Regions from separate parts of the Novosphingobium sp. 550D genome, predicted to be linked through region 1. Evidence: predicted binding sites of a transcription regulator. Region 1 holds the regulator's gene; each other region holds the start of a gene.
What was found. The regulator LexA, encoded in region 1, represses DNA repair genes until DNA is damaged. The targets are predictions, from matches to a motif close to GTTCCNCNCTTGTTCT.
Positions count from the first base shown of each region.

Region 2: AC2S2E_RS02470 (Y-family DNA polymerase) is a predicted target of LexA. The motif match lies at 1,388-1,403, and genes of this name have one in related genera.
Region 3: AC2S2E_RS14185 (PA0069 family radical SAM protein) is a predicted target of LexA. The motif match lies at 1,073-1,088, and genes of this name have one in related genera.

Region 1 is NZ_CM171613.1:2,163,842-2,166,108, reverse strand. It holds gene AC2S2E_RS10150 (molybdopterin molybdotransferase MoeA) at 1-586, shown strand, start outside; gene lexA (transcriptional repressor LexA) at 653-1,336, shown strand; gene AC2S2E_RS10140 (ComEC/Rec2 family competence protein) at 1,383-2,267, opposite strand, start outside.
Region 2 is NZ_CM171613.1:509,368-511,634, reverse strand. It holds gene AC2S2E_RS02475 (hypothetical protein) at 1-110, opposite strand, end outside; gene AC2S2E_RS02470 (Y-family DNA polymerase) at 107-1,354, opposite strand; gene AC2S2E_RS02465 (MarR family winged helix-turn-helix transcriptional regulator) at 1,523-1,978, opposite strand; gene AC2S2E_RS02460 (HPP family protein) at 2,115-2,267, shown strand, end outside.
Region 3 is NZ_CM171613.1:2,985,679-2,987,945, forward strand. It holds gene moaB (molybdenum cofactor biosynthesis protein B) at 1-80, shown strand, start outside; gene AC2S2E_RS14180 (arylamine N-acetyltransferase family protein) at 119-997, opposite strand; gene AC2S2E_RS14185 (PA0069 family radical SAM protein) at 1,098-2,177, shown strand; gene dnaE (DNA polymerase III subunit alpha) at 2,186-2,267, opposite strand, start outside.

The DNA of each region.
Region 1 (2,267 bases):
GGCGATGGCATCAGGCGTGGCCGGAGACATCCTGCGCCTTGGACCAGTGACCGATGATCTGTCTGCGCTGGACGCCGCCTTGGCGCGTGCAGGCGATGTTGATGTGATTGTCACCAGCGGCGGCGCATCGGTGGGCGATCACGACCTGATCCAGCCCGCCTTGCTGAATTGGGGCGCGCAGGTCGATTTCTGGAAGGTCGCGATCCGGCCCGGCAAACCCCTGCTGGTGGCGACGCGCGGGCATCAGATCGTGATCGGCCTGCCAGGCAATCCGGTGTCCAGCTTTGTGACCGCGCATTTGTTCCTGCTGCCGCTGCTGCGCGCGATGCAGGGGGCAGCCAATCCTTTGCCCAGGACCGCGATGGCGCAATTGAGCGAACCGCTGGGTCCGGGGGCCGACAGGCGCGAATTCATCCGTGGATGGTGGGACGGCCAAAATGTCCTGCCACGTCCTATGCGCGATTCCTCTGCGCTGGCGGCGATGGCGGCCAGCAATTGCCTGATCGAACATATGGCGAATGCACCATCGGCGGCGGCCGGCGATAGGGTGAAGATCCATTTGATCGAAAATGGCGGAAGCGCTTGACGTAAGGGCAATGGTTGCGTAATTGTTCCGCAATTGTTCACGCAACACCCCCGTTGGGAGGTCACAATGCTCACCCGGAAACAGCATGAATTGCTGCGCTTCATCCAAGCCAGCCTTGAGGAAACGGGCGTTTCGCCCAGCTTTGAGGAAATGAAAGAAGCGCTCGATCTGAAGTCGAAATCGGGGGTGCATCGCCTGATCTCCGCTCTGGAGGAACGCGGTTTTATCCGCCGCCTGCCCAACCGCGCCCGCGCTTTGGAAGTGTTGCGCCAGCCCGAAGACGTCACCCCGCCGGTCGCGGCCAAGGCTGCGGCACCCAAGAAGGTGGTCGAGGCACCCAAGCCTGTCGTGCCCGCCGCGGCCAATGACGTGGTGGAAATCCCGCTGCATGGGCGCATCGCGGCCGGCGTTCCGATCGAGGCAATGGAAGGTCAGACCATGCTGCCGGTCCCGGCGGCCTTGCTGGGTTCGGGCGAACATTACGCGCTTGAGGTTTCGGGCGATTCCATGGTCGAAGCGGGCATTTTGGACGGCGATCTGGCACTGATCCGCAAGACCGACATTGCGCGCGAAGGCGAGATTGTCGTCGCCCTTGTACGCGGCGAGGAAGCGACGCTGAAATATCTACGGCGCGAACGCGGTCTGGTCCGCCTGGACCCGGCCAATGCGGCCTATGACCCGCAATATTATCAGCCCGGCGAAGTACAGGTTCAAGGCAAGCTGGCCGGCTTGCTCCGCCGGTATCATTAAGCACCCTGCTTGATCGGGAGGGGGTTGTAACGCCCTCTCCTAATCATCACCTATCGTCATATCCTGCTTTAGACGTCATATCCTGCTTTAGACTAGGCGCGCGCCACCACGGATGTTGCCCCTGCCCCTGCGCCACAGTGACAATTTTCCCTCGGTTCAGATAGATCGCCATCCCGCCGGTCCGATAGAGCAGCGCCTCATCCGCGCGCAGGAAACGGGGGCGGCACGAAGGCTGTAACGCCACCCGTGAGACGACAATATCGACCGCCGCACAAGCCTTGGCCATCGCCGCTTCGTCAACAAAGCCTTCCCCCCGCGCCGCAAGGATGGCCCAATCCCGCTCTCCTTGCCTGATCGTGACACGACAGAAGCTTTGATTGCAGGTCGAGCCACGCCACTGTTCAATCGGCAATACAGCGCCAGACAGCCCGGCCGCTTCCTGCATGGCATCCGAAGTGTAATTTGAACGCCCTTGACCCATTACCAGCAATTGCCCGGTTTGCGGATCGATCAATCCCAATTGACGTCCGTCACCCGTGATCATGACATCGGGCGGCGCTGATAATGCCAGCCACAGGCAACCAAGGACCGCAGGCACCAGTCCCAGCAGTCGAATAGTCCCGCGCCAAAGCGCCAGCCATAACAGGCCCAGCACGATGAAAGCATAGGTGCCCCCCGCCATAACCGACAATTGCGTCACGGCATCGGGCCGCGCGCCCACCCATCGCGCAAGCCCAATCAGGCCATCCAGCGACAAGCCGCAAAGGCCCCAGAACGGCCCGCCCATGCCAATCATATCGAAAACCAAACCCGCGGCAATCAAAGGCATAGTGACAAAGGTCGTCAGCGGGATGGCAACCAGATTGGCGAGCGAGCCATAGATCCCGGCGCGGTGAAAGTGATAGAAACTGACCGGCATCAGCGCCAATTC
Region 2 (2,267 bases), 1.7 Mb from region 1:
AACAACTGTGCCGGCGTCACGAAGCGCACCTTGCCGCAGACGCGGCAGGTAAGCTCAAGCCGTGTGTCGGCATCGAGGTCGCGCAACTGGATGGCATCGAGCCAGCTCACCAGCTGTCCTCCGCCTCGGGGATCCGGGTATAGCTGATCTTCGACCCGACATTGCCGCCGACGGGAGGAGCCCACGGACCTACGCTCACCACCGTCTGGCCGAAGCGCGAATTGAGGCCGTCCATGGTCCGGCTCAGCGCCTCGCAGCGCTGCCTCTCCTTGTCGTCATTGGCGAACAGATCGGGCTGTCGTGCAGAATCGAGCGTCAATTCCCCCAGCGTCACGCTAACGCGCATGATCTTCATCGTCGGCGGGATCACCCCCGTCACGCGCTCCCAAAGCTCGCTGAGCGCGGCGAGAATGGCCATGTCATCCTGAACCTCGCCCAAGGGCGCAACATTGCCCCAGCCACGCTCAAAGCCCTTGAGCCAGAGATAGAGCGCCGAGGCATAGAAATTGGATCGCCGCATCCGCCGCGCGGCTTTCACCAGCAGCAGGCGGGCAATGGCGCGGGCATCATCAAGATTTCGATGATCGGGCGGCAGCACACGGGCATGGCCGAACATGTTCCGCTCGGTCTCGGGTGCCTCCACCGCATAGCCATGGAGCGCATACCACAGCCGTTCACCCGTCACGTTTCGCCAGATCGCCCGCATCTGCTTGGGTTGCAGCGCCAGCAAGCCAGGAACATCGCCAACGCGGGCTGCCGCAAGCCGCTTGACCATTGATCGTCCGATGCCGGGGATATCCTCCAGCTTGAGCCGGGCGAGCTGGCCTGGAACATCCTCAGGATACCAGATCGTCAGACCATCGGGTTTTTTCGTGTCGCTGGCGATCTTGGCCAAATGTCGATTGGCGGCAAAGCCGATCGAGCAGGTCAGCGTGGCGCCGATATTGTAGCGGATCGTGTTTTTGATCCGCTGGGCAAGATCGCTGGGATCACCCCTCTGCGTATCGTCCAGCCAGCACGAGACTTCGTCGATCGATTTCACCTGATCGACCGGGATCACCGACCCGATCTCGGAGATCAGGGCATTGTGCGCTCTGCGATAGAGGTCCGGTTTTTGCGGCACGAAAACAATGTCCCGGCAGATCCGGCGCGCTTCATCGACCATCATTATGTTTTTCACGCCGCGCGCCTTCGCCTCGCGTGAACAAGCGATGATGCAGGTGCGCCCGCCACCGGCATAGGGGATCACACCAACCGGCCTACCCCGAAGGCGGGGGTCGCGCAGTTGCTCGACGGACGCAAAGAATCCATCAAAATCAAGGTAAAGGTGTTCAATCGTTGTTGGTTTTCGCATGGGCTCCAGCCCGAATCGGGTGAGCCACAAATGAGAACATAATGGGAACTTGTAGGCAATAGGGCCGCACCCAGCATGAAAGCGATGGGCACTCAGATCATTGGGAAATTTGGCTTGAAATTGCGTAAATCAAGCCGGATCTGGCCCCGAGCTACCGGCGAATGCAGCTCAAGGCGAATTGAGAAAGGCAATTTGCTCCAGCAATCCCGCAAGTACGGGGCGGATGCGGAGAAGTTCTGTGCGGTGTGCCAGCGTCAGTTTGGCAAGCGTGGTCTCGGCGTTCTTGGTTAGCCCCAGCACAACCCTGCGCCGATCAGCCTCACTCGGCTGCCGAACGATCAGACCCAAACGGACCAGGCGATCAACCAACCCGGTCACGCTGTGTGGACGCAACAATAGTCGGTCGGCCAATTCTCCGACCGAAATCTGACGTCCCCGGGCCGCACGGATAGCCAGCAAAGCCTGATGCTGCTGTGGCATCAGGCCAACATTGTTCGCGGCAGCCTCGCTGAAGTGCAAAAAGCCGCGCATGGTATGGCGAAATTCCGCCAGCGCCTCATAATCGGTATCGGTAAGATCAAGGGACTCAGGGAGATGGGGCTGACAGGGAGCAGGTTGCAACATATCGCATTACGATATAATGGGTCGCACCCTCCAGCAACCAGAGAATGGCGCGCATGCCAAAAAAATACGGGCTTTCAGAGCATTCGAACCGTTTGACCTTTGGTTGGTCCGGTGGCCAAAGGCAAGGTGTGAGGCTGTGAGCACGTTTCAGCGCGTTACATCCGCCAGGATTTTCGCGGAATTTGGCGAAAGCTTGCGCGCAGGCCTGGGCATCGTGTTGGGCCTAGCCTTAACGGGCCTTGTCTCTGGCGCGATTGCAGGCGGTTGGAACAGTCCGGTATTGCTTATC
Region 3 (2,267 bases), 820 kb from region 1:
GCATCCTGTTTGAACAGTTGGACAGTCGCAACCGCCCTTGCAATTTCGTCGAACTGATGCCGCGATTGAAGGAAGTCTGAGCGTTTAGATCGGGCGCGAAGATGCCCTTTCGCGCCCGTCAGAACAGGCCCAGCGCGGCCACTTCTTCACGCGTCAATTCCACCCGGAACAGATCGGCCAAGGCCTTGCGCCAATCTTCGCCATTGGCCAATTCCATCACATCGCCCCGCCCGCCGGAATAGACACTGAGCCGCCGCGCGTTGAGCGAAGCAAAGCCATCCTCCAGCACGATGGAGGCGATATGGGCGGTGGTGAAACGGGTGTTGGCGCGCGTAAATGTCCAATGGTTGGACAGTTCCAGATCAATCGGTGCGACCTGCGTCAGATTGAAGCCATACTGCCTCTGCCAGTCGGGGGATGTCACGCGGCCATCGGTGGCGTCGGTCGGACCGCGACGTTCAACCAGCCATTCGCCCATGATGCTGCCCGGATCACCCGCTTTGGTAATGCGGTGCTGGGCGCCATCGGGCGATCGCGCCGTGGCCCCATCGGTCAAGGGCATGGCCGGAACATAGGAACCGCCGAAACCTGCATCGGCAATCCACGCCTGTCCATCCAGATCGACCAGGCGGAATGTATGCGTCATAGGCGGCGGCGCGGCATCCTCTGGCAAACCCAGAAACACGCGGGCGAGCAGCGGTCGGTTGTCAAAACCCAAACGGCCCAGCATGTCGCCAAACAGCGCATTATGTTCAAAACAATAACCGCCGCGCGCGCCCATCACCAATTTGCCGAAAATCGCGTCGGGATCGACACTGACGCCGCGCCCCAGCATCACGTCCAGATTTTCAAAGCCGATGTTCATGCGATGCGCGCGCTGCACCGCCTCCAGCCCCTCTGCATCCATCTCTATCGGGCCGGCCACGCCGATCCGCGCCAGATAGAGCGCAAGGTAATCAGCATTAGCAGGGATCAAGGAAGCATAGGGCGCGGTCATGCGGATTTTCCGGTAAATTTTAGGCTGGCGGTTCTTTAGGAGTGGAGCGGCGAATTGGCCAGAGCTTGAATTATTGTTCCACCTATGTTCTAAAGCGCCAATGTTCAAACCACCCCCTCCCCGCGGACGCGGCGCGCAAAGTGGATCGCTTTCCACCCGCTTTGCCCTGCCCCAGCGTGAGGTGGATGGAGACTGGCTTGATGCGATGGAGAATGTGGATGGCGGGCCGCCGCCTTTGCGCACAGTCGTGACCGAGGAGGCGGCGCGCAAGATCATCTCGCGCAACAAATCGCCCGATGTGCCGTTTGACCGCTCAATCAACGCCTATCGCGGGTGCGAGCATGGCTGCATCTATTGCTATGCGCGGCCCACCCATGCCTATCTCGGCCTTTCGCCGGGGCTGGATTTTGAAAGCCGGTTGTTCGCCAAGCCAGAGGCGGCGCGATTGTTGCGCCGCGAATTGGGCGCACGCGGATATACGCCCGCGCCCATTGCGATGGGCACGAACACCGATCCCTATCAGCCTATCGAGGCACGCTATCGCCTGACCCGGCAAGTGCTGGAGGTGTGCCTTGAAACACGCCATCCGGTGACGATCACCACCAAATCGGACCGCATCCTGCATGACATCGACCTATTATCCGAACTGGCGCGCCATCATCTGACGGCGGTGGCCATTTCGGTGACCAGCCTTGATGCGCGGCTTTCGCGCCTGCTTGAACCGCGTGCGGCAAGTCCCTTCAAGCGGTTGGACGCCATAGAGAAATTGAGCACGGCAGGCGTGCCGGTATGGGTCAATGTTTCGCCCATCGTCCCCGCCATCACCGAGGAATGGATCGAGCGCATTCTGGAAGAAGCCGCAGGGCGCGGGGCCAAGGGAGCAAGTTGGATCATGCTGCGCCTGCCCCATGAGGTGGCGCCGCTGTTCCGCGAATGGCTGGACGCGCATTTCCCCGACCGGGCGGACAAGGTGATGCATATCGTCCAATCCATGCGCGGCGGCGCGGATTATCATAGCGATTTCTTCACGCGGATGAAGCCGCAAGGCGTCTGGGCCGATCTGGTCCGCACACGCTTTCGCATCGCCAAAACGCGGCTTGGCCTGATCGACCGCGACGTTGATCTGGACATCACCCAGTTTTGCCCGCCGCGTCGCGACGGGCAAATGTCGCTGTTTTAGGCGGCGTTTTAGGCGACCAACCGCAAATGCCCGCCCGCCCGCGTGGGTTTGAGCGATACGTTGGCCACGCCCTCCATCCCGGCAATCAGG